One region of the Paraburkholderia aromaticivorans genome, then DNA from elsewhere that is predicted to be linked to it. Evidence: riboswitches for the same ligand, from Rfam matches in the RefSeq annotation. Region 1 holds a riboswitch; the other holds the start of a gene.
What was found. Region 1 has a riboswitch for glycine ahead of gcvT (glycine cleavage system aminomethyltransferase GcvT). Riboswitches for the same ligand answer to the same signal wherever they lie in the genome.
Positions count from the first base shown of each region.

Region 2: it holds a riboswitch for glycine, as region 1 does, so the genes downstream of both, CJU94_RS22450 (D-amino acid dehydrogenase) here and gcvT (glycine cleavage system aminomethyltransferase GcvT) in region 1, are expected to answer to the same signal.

Region 1 is NZ_CP022989.1:1,289,613-1,296,870, reverse strand. It holds gene CJU94_RS05815 (UvrD-helicase domain-containing protein) at 1-558, opposite strand, end outside; gene CJU94_RS05810 (oxidoreductase) at 884-1,933, shown strand; gene CJU94_RS05805 (hypothetical protein) at 2,130-2,480, shown strand; glycine riboswitch at 2,623-2,723, shown strand; glycine riboswitch at 2,758-2,909, shown strand; gene gcvT (glycine cleavage system aminomethyltransferase GcvT) at 2,990-4,108, shown strand; gene gcvH (glycine cleavage system protein GcvH) at 4,174-4,554, shown strand; gene gcvP (aminomethyl-transferring glycine dehydrogenase) at 4,630-7,258, shown strand, end outside.
Region 2 is NZ_CP022990.1:597,301-604,558, forward strand. It holds gene CJU94_RS22430 (GNAT family N-acetyltransferase) at 1-503, shown strand, start outside; gene CJU94_RS22435 (PaaI family thioesterase) at 522-917, opposite strand; gene CJU94_RS22440 (MFS transporter) at 1,220-2,452, shown strand; gene CJU94_RS22445 (LysE family translocator) at 2,468-3,100, opposite strand; glycine riboswitch at 3,329-3,422, shown strand; gene CJU94_RS22450 (D-amino acid dehydrogenase) at 3,606-4,817, shown strand; gene CJU94_RS22455 (BON domain-containing protein) at 5,000-5,260, shown strand; gene CJU94_RS22460 (acetate/propionate family kinase) at 5,263-6,423, opposite strand; gene CJU94_RS22465 (phosphoketolase family protein) at 6,437-7,258, opposite strand, start outside.

The DNA of each region.
Region 1 (7,258 bases):
CAGCGTGGCCACGTAATTGCGGTAGACGATCGCGGCCTGATGCTCGTCCTCGTTCGCCGCAATCGCAATCGCCTGCTCGGGCATGATCATGCCGTTCTTCCACAGCGAGATGATCGACTGGATCTTGCGGATGAAACCCTTGTCCGTCGAGCCGACCTGCTCCTGGATCATGCCGAAGCAGTCGTCCGAATCCATGATCGAGAACTGCGGCTTCAGGCCGACGTGTTCCGCCTCCTGCCGCAGAATCTGCACGCCGAGCGAGTGGAAGGTGCACACCGTCAACTGGTTGACGGGCACTTTGCGGCCTTCCTTGCCGGGCGTGGTGAGCGTCTTGCCTTCCAGCAGCTTGCCCACGCGCTCGCGCATTTCCAGCGCGGCCTTGTTCGTGAACGTGACGGCGGCGATGTGGCGCGGCTCGAAGCCCTTGGCCTCGATCAGATGCGCGATTTTCTGCGTGATCACGCGCGTCTTGCCGCTGCCTGCGCCGGCGAGCACGAGACACGGACCGTCGAGATAACGGACCGCTTCATTTTGAGCGGGGTTCAGGCCTGCGGACATCGTCTGTGGATGGGTGATGCGGTTAAAGCGGCGGTTGAGGGCGGGGCGGCGCGAAACGCCGGCCGAAGGCCCGTGGGCATGCCGCGCGGAGCCGGCTGCCGGAACAGGCACCCCGTGCGGCACGGAGGGCGTTCCGGCCCGCTTTGCAATCGCGCGAGAGGAGCGATGTTAACACGGATGCACGCCACCGTTGCCCACGTCCCATGATGCTCACCCGGACCCCGACGACGCTGCCGGTCCACCTCACGGGCATGCCACAATTGCAGTGTTGCGCGCCGCCGCCACGGTGGCAAAGCGGCGCGCCGTTTTTTGCAGGAAGACAAGCATGTCCGCATCGCTGAAGATTGGATTGATGGGTTACGGTTTCGCCGGCGCGACCTTTCACGCGCCGGTAATCGCGCACTGCGGCCGCGCGAGCGTCGCGGCCATCGCCACGAGCCAGCCCGGGCGCGCGCTCGCCGACTATCCGCATACCAAGGTGGTGGCCGACCTCGACGCATTGCTGGCGCTCGAAGAAATCGACTGCATCGTGATCGCCACGCCGAATGACACGCACTTCGAACTGGCGCGCCGCACGCTGGAAGCGGGCAAGCACGTGGTGGTCGACAAACCGGTCACGCTGAATGCCGCCGACGCGCGCACGCTCGCCAACATCGCGCTCGCCCGCGGCAAGCTCTTCATGCCGTTTCACAACCGTCGCTGGGACGGCGATTTTCTGACCGTGCGCGATCTGCTCGCGAGCGGCGAATTGGGACGGATCACGCAATACGAATCACATTTCGACCGTTTCCGGCCGGAGGTGCGGCAGCGCTGGCGCGAGGAAGCGTCGCGCGGCGGCGGCTTGCTGCTGGACCTCGGGCCGCATCTGGCCGACCAGGCGTTGGCGCTGTTCGGCGCGCCGCAGAGCGTGCTGGCCACGGTGCGCACACATCGCGACGAGGCCAGCGCGCCGGACTACGTGCATATCCAGCTCGGCTACGGCGAGTTCGAAGTGGTGTTGCACGCCAGCGCGCTGACCGCCCTGGTCGCGCCGCGGTTCACGATTCACGGCACGCGCGGCAGCTACATGAAATACGGACTCGACACGCAGGAAGATCAGTTGAAGGCCGGCCTGCGACCGGGCGACGAAGGCTTCGGCGCAGGCAATGCGGCGGGTGTGCTGCGCGTGCTGGAAGGCAATCAGGAAGTGGAGCGCGAGTTGCCGACGCGTAACGGAGATTACGTGGGCTTCTATATCGCCGTGGCCGACGCCATCCAGAACGGCGTGAAGTTCCCGGTCAGCGCGCAGGATGCCGTCGACGTAATGACAATTATCGAGCTCGCCGCCCGCAGTTCGGAAGAAGGCGTCCGGCTGCCGTTTGAACGGGTTCGCTAACCCGTTTGCCTGCGCGCCGGTACGGCTTGTGTACCTAAAACCGCACTCGCCGCCCGCGCCGCGCAGGCCGCAATCTAACAAGCCCGAAAGGAACATAACGTTACAAATAAGGCCGCGCTCCCGGTCAGCGTGGTCCGGCAGTCAGCCGTTGCTTTCCGAGTAGCTACACAAAACGACAACGACTTCCGGAGAGTTCATGCCCCGTTCCATCCGCGCGCTTGCCGCGTGCGCCCTGCTCAGTTCCGTCGCCGCCTGCGTGGTGGCGCCTCAACCCGCGCCGGCACCTCGTCCCAGCCCGCAACAGATCGCGGATCAGCGCCTGCGCCAGGTCGACGGCCGCATCGATAATCTCGGCCGCCGTATCGATAACCGCGTGAATCAGGGTTATTACCCGCCCCCGCAAGGCGGCGCGCTGCATCATCGCCTCGACGTGATCCGTCAGGAAGCGCACGACATGGCCGCGCAACACGGCGGCGGCCTGTCCAGCGAAGAACAGCGCGTGCTGAATCAGGAACTGGACAATGCGGCACACGCCATCGGCGAATAATCGCCGCGCGTTCGGGCTACGGAGCACCAAGAGAGCTGGCATCATAACCCGCGCTTTTTTGACGAACGCCAAAGCGCCGCGTCAGGTGCCATGCCGCTCGCGGGCCTTTATTTGACAAGCCCCCGGCCCTCGCGTACATTCGCCGCACGCGTCGGGAGAGCGTGCTGGCCGCAGAAAACCGCAGGCCGCGCCGCCGAAGGGGCACACCCGCAAACTCTCAGGCAAAAGGACCGACCGCGTCGAAAAACCCGCGTTGAGGCAACATCAAGGCACCGGTTTTTCGCACTCTGGAGAGCGGCAGTAGCCGTCTGCATCGTTCAATCGAGCGGATTGGCAGGCTGCCCACCGAAGGGGCGCGCGTTTCACCGTGACGGATTCACGTTCTCACGGCGACGCAATCTCTCAGGTATCGAGGACAGAGGGGCCATGCAACGCATCGCTCGCAGCCGTCAGGCCGCGAGGCGTAGCGCCGCATGGCCTTTTTTGTTTCGCGAGATGCCCGAGGCCCCATGACCGAACTCAAACACACCCCGCTCAACGCCACCCACCGTGCGCTCAATGCCCGCATGGTCGATTTCGGCGGCTGGGACATGCCCGTCAACTACGGCTCGCAGATCGACGAACATCGCGCCGTGCGCACCGACGCCGGCATGTTCGACGTCTCGCACATGTGCGTGGTCGATTTCACCGGCGAGCGCGTGCGCGCCTTCTTCGAATATGCGCTGGCCAATAACGTCGCCAAGCTGCAAACGCCCGGCCGCGCACTGTACTCCTGCCTGCTGAACCCGAACGGCGGCGTGATCGACGACCTGATCGTCTATTATTTCGGCGAAGATCACTTCCGGGTGGTCGTCAACGCCGGCACCGCCGACAAGGACATCGCCTGGTTCGGCCAGCTCAACGCCGAAGGCGGCTTCGGCCTGACCATCACGCCGCGCCGCGACTACGCGATCGTCGCCGTGCAAGGCCCGAACGCTCGCGAAAAAGTCTGGCAAACCGTGCCGGCTACGCGCGCCGCCACCGAGGCGTTGAAGCCGTTCAACGCCGCCCGTATCGCAGACACGCCGTTCGGTGAATTGACCGTTGCCCGCACCGGCTACACCGGCGAAGACGGCTTTGAAATCATCGTGCCGGCAGATCACGTGGAAGCGCTGTGGAACGCGCTGCTCGCGCAAGGCGTGCGCCCGGCCGGCCTCGGCGCGCGCGACACGCTGCGCCTCGAAGCCGGCATGAACCTGTACGGCCAGGACATGGACGACAACGTCTCGCCGCTCGACGCCGGCCTCGCCTGGACGGTCGACCTCACCTCGCCGCGCGACTTCGTCGGCAAGAGCAAGCTGGAGGCGGGCGGTTCGCAAGCCGCGTTTGTCGGCCTGATCCTGCTGAAGGAAAACGGCAAGGCGGCAGGCGTGCTGCGTGCTCATCAGAAAGTCGTCACACCGCAAGGCGAAGGCGAAATCACCAGCGGCACTTTTTCCCCGACCATGCAGGAATCGATCGCCTTTGCGCGCGTGCCGAAAGGCGTGCAGCCGGGCGACACCGTTCACGTTCAGATTCGTGACAAAAACGTTCCCGCAAGCGTGGTAAAACTGCCGTTCGTGCGCAATGGCAAGGTACTCGCGGTTTAAGCACACCGGCGCGTGCGTAGTCCACTTTTAAGTTATCCCCGAATCACACCGCATAGGAGCATCCGATGAGCATCCCGGCCGATCTGAAATACACCGAATCGCACGAATGGGTCCGTACCGAAGCGGACGGCACGCTGACGGTCGGCATCACCGACCACGCGCAGGAAGCGCTCGGCGATATCGTCTTCTTCGAAGTCCAGGAACTGGGCAAGACCGTGAGCGCGGGCGACACCGTCGCCGTGATCGAATCGGTCAAGGCCGCTTCCGATATCTATGCGCCGGTCTCGGGCGAGATCATCGAAGCGAACACCGCCGTGGCCGACACGCCTGATTCGGTCAACAGCACGCCGTACGAAAGCTGGCTCTTCAAGATCAAGCCGGCCGCGGACGCCGCGCTGGACCGTCTGATCGACGCCGACGCGTACAGCAAGTCGATCGGCGCCTGAGTCACCATTCATTAAAGTCAAACCGTCAGGTGCGGCGGCCGTCAGGCATGGCGCGCCGCACCGCCAGGAACACCCATGAAGCTCGAACACCCGGATCGTCTGATGAACCGCACTCCTCTCTCGCTCGCCGCGCTCGAAGTGCACGACGCCTTCGCCGAACGGCACATCGGCCCGGATTCGGCCGACCAGCAAGCGATGCTCGAAGCCCTCGGCTTCGCGTCGCGCGCCGCGCTGATCGACGCCGTTATTCCGAAGACGATCCGCCGCACCGAAACGCTGCCGCTCGGCCCCTTCGCGCAACCGAAGAGCGAAGCCGAAGCGCTTGCCGCGCTGCGCGAACTCGCGGACAGGAACCAGGTGTTCCGCTCGTACATCGGCCAGGGCTATTACAACGCCCACACGCCGACGGTGATCCTGCGTAACGTGCTGGAAAATCCGGCGTGGTACACCGCGTACACGCCGTACCAGCCAGAAATTTCGCAAGGCCGTCTGGAAGCGCTGCTGAACTTCCAGCAGATGATCGTCGACCTGACCGGTCTCGCGATCTCGAATGCGTCGCTGCTCGACGAAGCCACGGCCGCGGCCGAGGCGATGACGCTGCTGCAACGCATCGGCAAGCCGAAGTCGAACGTGTTCTTCGTGGCCGACGACGTGCTGCCGCAAACCATCGAAGTGGTGAAAACGCGCGCCACGCCGGTCGGCATCGAAGTGAAAGTGGGGCCGGCTGTGGAAGCGGCGAACGCAAATGCGTTCGGTGTACTGTTGCAATACCCGGGCGCGAACGGCGACGTGCGCGACTACCGCGCGCTCACCGAAGCGATCCACGCCGCGGGCGGCCACGTGGTGGTCGCCGCCGACCTGCTCGCGCTGACCGTGCTCACGCCGCCGGGCGAATGGGGCGCGGACGTGGCCGTCGGCAATACGCAGCGCTTCGGCGTGCCGGTCGGCTTCGGCGGCCCGCATGCGGCATATCTGGCCGTGCGCGACGAATTCAAACGCCAGATGCCGGGCCGCCTCGTCGGCGTGACCGTCGACGCGCAAGGCAATCCCGCGCTGCGTCTCGCGCTGCAAACGCGCGAACAACATATCCGCCGCGAGAAGGCCACCTCGAATGTGTGTACCGCGCAAGCGCTGCTCGCGATCATGGCCAGCATGTACGCCGTCTATCACGGCCCGCACGGCCTGAAGACCATCGCACTGCGCGTGAACCGCATCGCCGCGTTGCTCGCGGAAGGCGCGAAGCAACTCGGCTACACGCTCGCCAACGAAACCTTCTTCGACACGCTCACGTTCGAATCCGGCGCGCGCACACAAGCGCTGCACGACGCGGCGCAAGCGAAGCGCATCAACCTGCGCCGCGTAAGCGATACGCAAGTCGGCCTGTCGATCGACGAAACCACCACGCGCCGCGATCTGGCCGATCTGCTCGACGTGTTCGCGCAAGCCGCCGGCACGAAAGACGTGCCGCAAGTCGATACGCTCGACGAAAAGCTCGCCGCGTCGAACACCGCATCCGTGCCGGCCGCGCTCGAACGCACCAGCGCGTATCTCACGCACCATGTGTTCAACCGTCATCATTCGGAAACGGAAATGCTGCGCTATCTGCGCAGTCTGTCGGATAAGGACCTCGCGCTCGACCGCTCCATGATTCCGCTCGGCTCGTGCACGATGAAGCTGAACGCGACCTCGGAGATGCTCCCGGTCACGTGGCCTGAATTCGGCCAGATCCATCCGTTCGCGCCGGCTGAGCAAACCGTCGGCTACCGCGAAATGATCGATCAGCTTGAACAGATGCTTGTCGCGGCCACCGGCTACGCGGCCGTGTCGCTGCAACCGAACGCCGGCTCGCAAGGCGAGTACGCGGGTCTGTTGATCATTCACGCGTATCACGCCTCGCGCGGCGAAGCGCATCGCAACGTCTGCCTGATTCCCGCTTCCGCGCACGGCACGAATCCGGCGTCGGCACAGATGGCCGGCATGCAGGTGGTCGTGGTGGCGTGCGACGCGCAAGGCAACGTCGATATCGAAGACCTGAAGAAGAAAGCCGATCAGCACGCCGACAAACTCGCGGCGATCATGATCACGTATCCGTCCACCCACGGCGTGTTCGAACAGAACGTGCGCGAAATCTGCGAGATCGTCCATGCGCACGGCGGCCAGGTGTATGTGGACGGCGCGAACATGAACGCCATGGTCGGCCTGACCGCGCCTGGCCAGTTCGGCGGCGACGTGTCGCACCTGAATCTGCATAAGACCTTCTGCATTCCGCACGGCGGCGGCGGACCGGGCGTCGGTCCGGTCGCGGTCGGCGCGCACCTCGCGCAATTCCTGCCGAATCAGATCTCGTCGGGCTATGAACGCGCGCCGAACGGCATCGGCGCAGTGTCCGGCGCACCGTACGGCTCGGCGTCGATCCTGCCGATCTCGTGGATGTATATCGCGATGATGGGCGCGAAGAACCTCACCGCCGCCACGGAAACCGCGATCCTCAACGCGAACTATGTCGCGAAGAAGCTCGCGCCGCACTATCCGGTGCTGTATTCGGGCCCGGGCGGACTGGTCGCGCACGAGTGCATTCTCGATCTGCGCCCGATCAAGGAAACCAGCGGCATCACCGTGGACGACGTCGCCAAGCGTCTCGCCGATTACGGCTTTCATGCCCCGACCATGAGCTTCCCGGTGCCGGGCACGCTGATGGTCGAGC
Region 2 (7,258 bases), on a different replicon from region 1:
TCTGCGCCGACGACCTCGTGCGCCATCTCCCCGAATTCGGCGCGCTGCTGGGTGCTTGCGTGCATGACGGCGCCAGCGTCGGTTTTGTGATGCCATGTAGCGTCGAAGCGTGCGAAGCGTTCTGGCGCGGCAAAGTGCTGCCTTCACTGCGTGCCGGCGGCCTGGTGCTGCTGGTCGCGCGTCAGGGCGAGGCGCTTGCGGGAACCGTGCAACTGGACTACGACACGATGCCGAATCAGCGGCATCGCGCCGAGGTGCGCAAACTTCTGGTCCATCCGGCCTTTCGCCGTCAGGGCATTGCGCGGGCCTTGATGATCGAACTCGAACGCCATGCGCTTGGGTTGCAGCGCAGCCTGCTCACGCTCGACACCCGCACCGGCGACCGCGCCGAGCCGCTTTACACCGGACTGGGTTACCGGACCGCGGGCGTGATCCCGGGATATGCGCGTGACACGCACACCCATGCGTTCGACGCGACCACCATCATGTACAAGCCGCTCTGAACGGAGCGCGGCCGCGCGTCAAGCCGCGCGCGAATACTTGAACGTGCCCTGCGCGCTGGCGATCAGCAGCTTGCCGTCCACCCACGCCTCGCTGCGCGAGAAGAAGATCGAGCGGCCCGCGCGCTCCAGAAAACCCTTCGCGGTGACCGATTCACCGAGTCCCTTGTCCAGATAGTTGGTGGTCAGCGACAGCGTAAATGCATGCCGCGCCGGGGCGCCGCGCGGCGCGAAGATGCCCGCATAACCCGCCGACGCATCGAGCAGCGTCGCAATCGCGCCGCCTTGCAGCACGCCCTGGCGATTGAGCTTGCTCGCATCGATCGGCATGACCAGTTCGGCGTAACCGTCGCGCCATTGCGTGAGGCGAACGCCGAGCGATTCGAGAAACGGGTTGTCGATGGGAAGGTCGGACATGGGGCTGCCTTTGTGTTCACTGTGTTCGTTGTGTTCGAGAACAGCGATGCGGGATGCGCGGAGCGCCCGCCCGGTGACGAGCAGTCAGCATACTAGCGTTCATGGTTGGGCGTCGCCCTGCCCGGCGTCGAGGCGTAGAGCCGCGTGTCCGTCCGGCTCGTTACCGCCTCGTTAATCGACGACCTGCGTTCGGCCGCACTTGCGCCCACTCGAACGGCCCGATTGCCCGCGCTCGGGCACAATCGTCTTTTCGCCGCGCTTGCGGCCCGATCTCTGAGCGTTGCGCTTCCCTTCCTGCCTCGATGAGTTCAGCCACTCCCGCCGACGGCGCGCCGCACTGGCAGCGCAATCTCTATGTCTGCCTGTTCGGCTCGTTCACGACCATCGTCGCGATGACCCTGCTGCTGCCCTTCCTGCCGCTCTATGTGCAGCAGCTCGGCGTGCAGTCCGCCGCGGCCGCCGTGCAATGGTCCAGCGTCGCGTTCGGCGCAACGTTCCTCGCCGCCGCGCTGGTGTCGCCGCTGTGGGGGCGCATGGCCGACCGCTACGGCCGCAAGCTGATCCTGATTCGCGCGAGCCTCGGCATGGCCATCGTAATGTCCTTGCTCGGGCTCGCGCAGAATGTCTGGCAGCTGGTGGCACTGCGTTTTCTGGCGGGTCTCGTGGGCGGCTATGCGTCGGGCGCGACCGTGATGATCGCCACGCAGACGCCGCGCGCACGCACCGGCTGGGCGCTCGGCACGCTGGCCTCGGGTGTGATGGCCGGCAGTCTCGTCGGCCCGCTGGTCGGCGGCGCGCTGCCGCCGCTGATCGGCATCCGCAACACGTTTTTCATTGCCGGCGCGATGATCTTCTGCGCTTTCATCGCAACCACGTTGCTCGTCAAGGAGCAGCCGCTCGAGCGCACGCGCCGCACATCGCGCGAGGCGCAGGCGGCTACCGGCTGGGCCACCGTGCCGGACCTGCGCCCCGTGCTGGCGATGCTGTTCACCTCAGGCTTGCTGATGTTCGCCAATATGTCGATCGAACCGATCATCACCGTGTATGTCGGCCAGTTGGTGCACGACGCAAGCCATGTCACGCTGGTGTCGGGCTTCGTGATGTCGGCCTCGGCGCTGGGCAGCGTGCTGGCGGCGTCGCGCGTGGGCCGTCTGGCCGACCGGATCGGCGCGCCCAGGGTGATCGTGGCGTGTCTCGGCATGTGCGCGGCTCTGCTGGTGCCGCAGGCATTCGTCACGAGCGGCTTGCAACTCGTGGTGCTGCGCTTTCTGATGGGGCTTGCGCTGGCCGGCCTGTTGCCGTGCATGACGAGCGTGATCCGCCATAACGTGCCCGACCGCTCCGCCGGCCACATTCTCGGCTACGCGACTTCGGCGAACTACGCGGGACAGGTCACCGGGCCGCTCGCGGGCGGCTTTGTCGGCGCGCATTTCGGCATGCAGTCGGTGTTTCTCATCACCAGCGCGTTGATGCTGTGCGGGGCGCTGTTCAACGGCTGGGTGTTCAGGGGTTCGGCTTCGGCGCGCGGCGGGTAACGCGCCGCCAAAAACTCAGCGGCGCGGATCGAGCGCAATGCGCACCGCGAGTCCGGCGAGCACGGTGCCCATCAACCAGCGCTGCACCTGCAGCCACACCGGCCGCCCGGCGAGAAACACGGCAATCGAGCCCGCCATGCTCGCGATCAGCGCATTCACGGTCACGCTGATGACGATCTGCACACAGCCGAGCGCGATCGACTGCGCGAGCACGCTGCCGTGCCCCGGCGAAATGAACTGCGGCAGCAGCGACAGGTACATCACCGCGATCTTCGGATTCGCGAGGTTGGTGACGAGGCCCATGGTGAAGAGCTTGCGGCGGCTGTCGTGCGGCAGGTCGCGCACCTGGAACGGCGAGCGTCCGCCCGGTTTGACGGCCTGCCACGCCAGGTACAGCAGATAGAGCGCGCCGCCGAAGCGCAATGCGTCGTACGCGTAGGGCACGGTCAACAGCAGCGCGGTAATGCCGAAGGCGGCGCAGAACATGTAGAACACAAAGCCGAGCGCAACGCCGCCGAGCGAAATGAGACCCGCGCGGCGCCCCTGGCAAAGCGAGCGCGAAATCAGATAGATCATGTTCGGCCCGGGCGTGAGCACCATGCCGAGCGAGACCAGACCGAAGGCAAGCAGCGTTGTGAAGGCGGGCACGGCATTCTCCTCTGCGAATGGAAGGCGGATGGTGCCGCCAAATATAGCCGATGGCGGCGATTTCAGCCTCGCGGGCGGCTTGAATAATTCGCATGGGCGTATGAGCGGCATTCATCTTCGGACGCGGCGCTCTGCTCGTGTCGGGCCGCCGATGGGCGTTTCTTGCGCGGCGCACCGCAGGAAACACTTGCGGCGATTAATTTTGGACGGTATTGTCGAGCCGTTCTGCAATGCAGCGCGGGAGAGATCGTCAGCGGTTCGTGACGACGCCGACGGAGCAACCGCCCCGGAAACTCTCAGGCAAAAGGACCGCGCAGCAGGAACATCTGGAGAGCGGCGCATCGGCATACCGTGTGCGCCCACCGAAGGGGATTCCCCGCACACGGCTCATATCGGGCCGGCCGCGGTGGGGAAGAAACTCTCAGGTACATGGACAGATGGGGCATCGACGCCGGTTTCGACACGAAATCGACACCGGTGATGCTCAACTACTCTGGACCATGACATGTCACGAATCGCCATTATCGGCGCCGGCATTACCGGCGTCACGACCGCTCACGCCCTCGCCCGGCGCGGCCACCACGTCACTGTGTTCGAACGCCATCGCTATGCGGCCATGGAGACCTCGTTCGCCAACGGCGGCCAATTGTCCGCCAGCAATGCCGAAGTCTGGAACAGTGCGGCCACCGTCATGAAGGGCCTGCGCTGGATGCTCACGCGCGACGCCCCGCTGCTGCTCAATCCCGCGCCCACCTGGCACAAGTACTCGTGGATGGGCGAATTCCTGCGGCAGATTCCGCACTATCGGGCCAACACGGTCGAAACCGTGCGGCTCGCGATCGCGGCGCGCGAGCATCTGTTTTCGATTGCCGAGACCGAGGGCATCGACTTCGATCTCGAACGGCGCGGCATTCTGCACATCTACAAGACCCGCAAGGAATTCGACGCCGCGGGCAAGGTGAACGAACTGTTGCGCGAAGGCGGCCTTGACCGCAGCGCGGTGACGGCGAGCGAGCTGCATGGCATCGAGCCCACGTTGCAGGGCGACTTTTACGGCGGTTTTTTCACGCCGTCCGATTCGACCGGCGATATTCATAAGTTCACGCGCGGGCTCGCCCTGGCGTGCATGCGGCACGGCGTCGAATTTCATTACGATGCCGAGATCACGTCGATCGAACAGCCCGCCGAGGGCCGTTTTTCGCTGCTGGTCAATCTCGAGGGCGAATCGCAGCGTTTCGCGTTCGAGCGGATCGTCGTGTGCGCCGGCGTGAAGAGCCGCGATTTTGCGGCCATGTTGGGCGACCACGTGAACATCTACCCGGTGAAAGGCTATTCGATCACGGTCTGTCTCGACGACGACATCAGCCAGCAGCGCGCACCCTGGGTGAGCCTGCTCGACGATAGCGCGAAGATCGTCACGAGCCGGCTGGGCGCGGATCGTTTTCGCGTGGCCGGCACGGCGGAGATCAACGGTTTTAACCGGGATATCCGCTCGGACCGGATCGCGCCGCTGGTGGACTGGACACGGCGTCATTTCCCCGAGGTGTCGACCTCGCGCGTGATTCCCTGGGCTGGCTTGCGGCCGATGTTGCCGAGCATGTTGCCCAAGGTGGGACGCGGAAAACGGCGCGGCGTGTTCTACAACACCGGCCACGGGCATTTGGGCTGGACGTTGTCGGCCGCGACGGCGCAGGCGCTGGCGGGCGCGATTCAGTAGGCGTGCCCTCGGGGTTTCGCCGACGGCGGCGGCTCGGCATCACGAGCCGCCGCCAAATTTGAAATCCCCGTGCTGCGGGCGTTCGGGCGGCGGCGGTGGCTCGACACCGCCGCCGCCAAACCATGCCAGATTCTCCACTTCTGCTAGTGTTCTTCCATCCGTGTTACTTCGGTGGAGAACCCATGCCGCACGCCCGCGCCGCCAGACTCGAGGCAGACAACACCCGCCTGAGCGATGCGCAGATCGCCGTGGAGGCGACGCGGCGTCTCGCCTGGGACGCCGCAGTGCCTGAACACGCCGTGAAGGTTCACGTCTCGCGCGGCCGCATCACGCTGCGCGGCGAGTTGCAGTGCGATGAGCAACGCACCGCGGCACTCGAAGACGTCACGCGCCTGTTCGGCGTAACAGGCATTTCGGATCACACCGTCATCAAGCCCGAGTGAAGTCAGCCCGCATCGGATTGCCGCAACAGCGCGCGGCAATGCCGCGCGATCTGCTTTTCCTCTTCGGTGTGAATCGCCCTCACCTTGCCCGCCGGATCGTTTTCCGTCAGCCCCATGAAAGCGAGCCCGTCGCATACGCGCCTGCGGATCTCCTGGCTGTGCTCGCCAATCCCGCCGGTGAACACCAGCAAATCGATTCCGCCCAGCAACGCCGCATAGCCGCCGATCGTCTTGCGCACGGCGGTCGCGAACGCATCGAGCGCGAGCGACGCGTTCGGATCGCCCGCCGCAGCGCGTCTTTCCAGCGCCTGCATATCGCTCTCGCCAGCCGCGTAGCCGGCAAGTCCGCTCTCGCGATTCAGCAACGTCTCCAACGCGCCGGCATCGAGTTTCTCCACGCGCATCAGATAGAGCAGCACGCCCGGGTCGAGATCGCCGCTGCGCGTGCCCATCGGCACGCCGCCGGTCGGCGTCAGGCCCATCGAGGTATCGACCGACTGGCCGTCGCGCAACGCGCACACGCTCGAACCGTTGCCGAGGTGCGCGAACACGGCGCGCGCCGGCAAGTCGGCGCCGAGCCGCGTCACCAGCGATTCGTACGATAGCCCGTGAAAACCGTAGCGCATTACACCGGCCTGCGCATAACGGCGCGGCAACGCGAGTTGCGCCGCGCGCGGCGGCAGCGTGGCGTGAAACGCCGTGTCGAAGCAGGCGAAGTGCGGTGCATCGGCGAAAATGGTTTCGGCCTCGTCGATCAACGCAAGCGCCGGCGGAATATGCAACGGCGCAAAGTGCACGGCGTCGTGCAACTGACGGCGCAGGTCGGCGGTAATCCGCTGATGCGTGCGCAGGTGCGGCCCGCCATGCACCACCCGATGCCCCACCGCCGAAGGCCGCGCATGATGCTGTTGCGCGAGGACCTGCGCGAGCTTTTGCAGCGCATCGGTCTGCGATTCCAGTTCATGCTCCCGCTGCAGCAGCAAGCGGCCATCGGGCGCCTTGATCCGCAAACTGCCGTCGCCGCGGCCAATGCCTTCCGCGCTGCCTTCCAGCAAGAGCGTTTCGTCACCGCCCGCGAGCCTGAACAGCCCGAATTTCAGCGACGACGAACCGCTGTTCAACACCAGAATGGTTGGATCGTCAGCATCGTCTGGAGCGCGCATGATCATGTCTCGCTCAACCTTTCCACGTCCAGTTGCGGATCTCTTCCCGGTCGATACCCTCGGCATGCGCATACGCCAGGTGCTCGATGATCTGCCCACGCAACCATTCCTTCGCGTGGTCGCCGACACCCCGCAGCTTCGGCACGCGATCGATCACGTCGATGGCCAGCGAGAAGCGGTCGACCTGGTTGATGATCGCCAGTTCGAGCGGCGTGTTGATGTTGCCCTTCTCGTGATAGCCGTGCACATGCAGGTTGTCGTGGTTCGTGCGGTTGTAGGTCAGCTTGTGAACCAGCGAAGCATACGAGTGGAAATTGAAAATCACCGGCTTGGCCGCGGTAAACAACGAGTCGAAGTCGCGGTCGGACAGGCCGTGCGGATGCGCGTGCTCCGGCATCAACCGGAACAGGTCGACCACGTTGACAAAGCGGATCTTCAGGTCGGGGAAACGCTCCTTCAGAATCTGCACGGCGGCGAGCGCCTCCATGGTCGCGATGTCGCCTGCGCAGGCCATCACCACATCGGGCTCGACGCCCTGATCCGTCGACGCCCAGTCCCAGATGCCGATGCCCTTGGTGCAATGCGTGACCGCCGCGTCCATGTCGAGATACTGCAAATGCGGCTGCTTGTCGGCGACGATCACATTGACGTAGTCGCGCGAGCGCAAACAATGATCGGCGACGCTCAGCAGGCAGTTCGCGTCCGGCGGCAGATAAATACGCACCACGTCCGGGCTTTTATTGGTGACGACATCCAGAAAGCCGGGGTCCTGGTGCGTAAAGCCGTTGTGATCCTGGCGCCACACGAGCGAGGTGATCAGCAAGTTGATCGACGG